2 regions of the Clostridium sp. 'deep sea' genome follow, and region 1 is predicted to be linked to the other one. Evidence: riboswitches for the same ligand, from Rfam matches in the RefSeq annotation. Region 1 holds a riboswitch; the other holds the start of a gene.
The links. Region 1 has a riboswitch for molybdenum cofactor ahead of IMX26_RS00735 (FMN-binding protein). Riboswitches for the same ligand answer to the same signal wherever they lie in the genome.
Positions count from the first base shown of each region.

Region 2: another riboswitch for molybdenum cofactor. It lies ahead of pruA (L-glutamate gamma-semialdehyde dehydrogenase); the one in region 1 lies ahead of IMX26_RS00735 (FMN-binding protein).

Region 1 is NZ_CP063353.1:148,458-150,666, reverse strand. Features, by position in the region: gene IMX26_RS00740 (molybdopterin-dependent oxidoreductase) at 1-971, opposite strand, end outside; gene IMX26_RS00735 (FMN-binding protein) at 964-1,365, opposite strand; molybdenum cofactor riboswitch at 1,534-1,653, opposite strand; gene IMX26_RS00730 (hypothetical protein) at 1,849-2,209, opposite strand, start outside.
Region 2 is NZ_CP063353.1:2,582,352-2,584,560, forward strand. Features, by position in the region: gene pruA (L-glutamate gamma-semialdehyde dehydrogenase) at 1-1,233, opposite strand, end outside; molybdenum cofactor riboswitch at 1,374-1,494, opposite strand; gene IMX26_RS12045 (hypothetical protein) at 1,619-2,209, opposite strand, start outside.

The DNA.
Region 1 (2,209 bases):
ACCTCAACTGCATAACCATCATCTGCTGTTAACACATAAAACTCTTCGTTTAAATTCACTAACTTCATTACCTCTTCAAGCTTAGCACCGGTAGTGCCATTAACGTCTCGTGTTGGTAAGGTGGCAATAGCCTGTTCAGCAGATAAAAATACTTTATTATTAGTACTAACTGTAACAATATTTTTAACATGCATGCCTTTTGGCAAATCTGGTGAAAGGAATAATGGCCTTGCTTCACCCGTAATTTTAAAGAAACCAGTAGTTAAAACATTGTTTTTTTCTGTTTTAACAAAGTTTTCGGTAGCAATAATTTTAGCACTTAAATCAGCACTTACATTATACTTGGTAAACAAATCTGCTACTTTTATAGCTTTATCGGTACTCTCATAATAAGTGTAGTCGTGTTGTTCTAGATGTTTAGCCTCTGTCTCTAAAATAATGACTTTATCAACTTTCTCTACTTCGCCATTATTGGGTGCAGTATTCAATTGAATTTCAACTAAATTAGATACAAAGTACATAGAACGGACATCATCTATAGCAGGTCTTAGTGGTTGTTTCTTTTCTTCAAGAGGCTCACCATTAAATTCATAGCCTAAAATAATTTCTTTTTGTGAAATTATTTCTTTAGGAACATCTATTTGATAACCATCACCAGCTATAAATCTAATAGAATGGTAGTCCTCTCGTTTTAGGTTTTTAGTTGCTAATAAAGTGTTTAATAAAACACCTTTAACTTCACTTGTTAATTCTTCACCACTAGAGCTTACTGATTTAACTGTTTTTGTTACAGACTTCATTTTAAATATATCATTAAAAGCAATCTCAAAACTGGTATCGCCATTAACTATTTTTAGGTTACCATCATACTGAAATACTACATCTGTCTGCTTATTAGAACATGCTGCTAAAGAAAATACTAAAATAATTGCTAAAAATAAAGAAACACTCTTAATTATTCTTTTATTCATCTTTAAGTCCTCCGTAATTATCTATACATAAATTGACACCATCAACAACAGCTTGTGAAGATATTGTTGCCCCTGTAACAGCAACAACATCGTTAGCATTAACTTTATTTATTTTTATTAGATTAAGCTTGGGAGTAATAGGCAAACATAAGCGATTTAAAAACCATTGTTCTTTAATATATCCACCATAGTCCTCGGTTTCATGCTGGCTAAGTATATTTACCTTTTCTACATAATTATTATTTATAGCTACTAAAAGCTCTATTGTGCTTTTGTAACCTTCGCTATGAACTATTTGCACGATACTGCCCTCTTTAGTTTTATAGACTCGAATAATATTACTTGTTTCGGCCTTTTTAACTCTATGGACTACACTATAGCCTTGCTCTTTCATAACATCTTTATAAGAGTCTGTATTACTATAGCAAAGTATTAATACAGTAAACAATATTGTTAAAACTAAGGCAATATAAAATGGCTTTTTAGTTATGTTTCATTCCTCCCCATTAATAATTAAAACCAAAAAATCTTCCAAAAGGAAGATTTTTAACAAACAAAAAATTGCTATTTGTTTAAATTTCCTTTCCACACTGGGAGGCCTAATCGTTTCCAATTACACCCTATCGGCATATGAATCATGTGTTAAACATTTAGACTAATATGCTCGGAATCATTGATTTTTTAGTTTTAGATATCTTAATACTATAATACAATAACAAATATTATAGTATTTATTGCTTAAGTACAACGAAAAAGGAACATGTTATACAAAGCAGACATTACTATATTCTCTTTAATAACAATATTCCCTTTTAGCTTATGAGATTTTATTTATATTTAATTTTCTTTTACCGATTTATACCACAAGAATTAGCACTTACAATAGCTTATCAGCTTTTAACTCTGAGTACCACTTTGCAAACGAAGTAAATATGTCATTGCTTTGTGTTTGGTTTATACGCCAATTGTATAATTTACTTAAATTCATTCCTTTAATAAATGGGTCATAATCAATATTTATTACCCGAGGTTTACGGTAACATATTTCGTTTTCAATTAGTTTAATTATAGCTAAATAATCATCAATAAATAGCTGTTTAGTGGCTGGATTATTGGCAAAATTATGGATACCATACATTCTAACACCTATTTCATGAAAACAAGAATTGATTAAATCTTGTTCATTAATATTTGATGATATAACTACTTTTTCGGGTCCTAAGCTACTAGCCATAGAT
Region 2 (2,209 bases), 1.4 Mb from region 1:
AATAGTAGGGTCAATAAAATAGCCTACAGAGTCATCGTAGGTTCCCCCAGTAATAATTTCAGCTTCATTTGAGTTTTTAGCGTAATCAATATAGCTGGCAATTTTATTAAAGGCCACTTTATCAATAACTGCACTCATATAATTAGTAAAATCTTCAACATCGCCAACTGAAATTTTACTAACGTCTGCTATTAAATCATCTTTAATAATGTTATAAATGCTTGCTGGAATATAGGCACGTGAGGCAGCTGAACACTTTTGACCTTGGTACTCAAAAGAACCACGTATTAAAGCAGTTTTAAGGGCCTGAGCATCACATGATTTGTGAGCAAATACAAAATCTTTACCACCAGTTTCACCTACAATACGAGGGTAACTTCTATATGAGTCTATATTTTTGCCAATGTTTTGCCAAATAATTTCAAATACTCGAGTTGAGCCAGTAAAATGAATACCTGCAAAGTCTTTATGAGCTATTGCTACTTCACTTATAGCTGGTCCATCACAAGGTACAAAATTAATAACCCCAGCAGGTAAGCCAGCCTCTTGTAATAGTTTCATAATAAAGTAATTAGAATAAACAGCTGTTCCTGCAGGCTTCCACAAAACGGTATTGCCTAAAAGTGCAGGGGCTGTTGGTAAGTTGCCACCTATAGCCGTAAAGTTAAAGGGTGAAATAGCAACAACAAAACCATCTAGAGGTCTGTATTCAATTCTGTTCCATTCTGTGCTGGTTGAATAAGGTTGGTCTTGATAAATTTGTTCTGTGAACTGAACATTAAAGCGTAAAAAATCAGCAAATTCACAGGCAGAGTCAATCTCTGCTTGGTGAGCAGTTTTACTTTGCCCAAGCATGGTGGCAGCATTTAAAGTAGCACGCCAAGGGCCAGCTAATAGTTCTGCAGCCTTTAAAAAAATAGCAGCTCGGTGTTCCCACTTAAGCTTAGACCATTCTTTTTTTGCTACTTCGGCGGCCTCAATAGCCATTTGCAATTCTTTTTTACCAGCTACATGGTAATGGGCTAAAATATGTTGATGATTATGAGGAATAATGCAGGTTTCTAAGTTGCCGGTTCTAATTTCTTTCCCCCCAATAATTAAAGGAATTTCAATTTCACGGCTCTTTAGATCTTTAAGCTTGTTCACTAGTGTGATTCGTTCAGCACTGCCTTTTTCATAGTGCAAAACAGGCTCATTCTTTGGTAGGGGAATTTTAAATATTCCTTTATTCATTTTAAATACCTCCAAAAATAGTTATCGAACACTCGGAGGCAGAGTCGGAGCATGATGAATTATATATTACGTAATTAAACAATAGCCCTTAATTTAGCTAATAAACAACTAAGCCTGTTAACAGGCATCACTAAACTAATGAGCTATATATTCATACCCCTTTCCGCACTGGGAGGCTTAATCGTTTCCAACTAAACCCTATCGGTCTTAGTTCCATAAAATATATTTCCCAGGAAAAAAGACTCGGAGTAAATATTCGACTCGCCTGTAATAATAGTTATTTACCAAGAGAATGTCAATAATTCTTTAAAAAATAAATTTAAAAATAATAAAAGCATTGCCAAAAAGTAGCCAATGCCTTTATTTATTAGGTTTTATCAGTTAATTATTCATTTAAGGCGTCTTTTAAAAACTCATAAATATCATTAGCAATTTCCGTAGTGATTTCATGTTTAACATTTTCATAAATCCTAAATTCAGAATTACTTAGACCTTTGTTTGCATATAAGTCTTTTATTATCTTAAATCTCTCAAGTAACACTTTATTATAAACTCTATGCAAAATAACATCATTATCTTGATCACTTAAGTTTCCCTTTACATATACAGGGGTAGGTTTGCTTTGGGATAGCTTTTTGGTATTTTCAGTTATGAACTTATTATAATACTCTAACCATGTATAGGTATTTGTTTTACCATTGTTGGTGATAACTTGCCAGCCACCCTCATCTTTGCTTCCTTTATAAATAAACCTGTTTATTGCTTTAAAAGTGTTAATATTAAAATCTTTACCTGTGATATCTTGGTAGTCATAAACACCAATAGGATAAGGTAAATTTTCACCCTTAAACGTTTTAAGTGGAACCATATTATTACAACCACCTATTACAGTTGCTTTAACTAACTCTGGGTGTAAAAAGCTAAATCTGTCAGTAAAATCTCCAGATGCAGAAAAGCCAAACATTAAAATCTTATT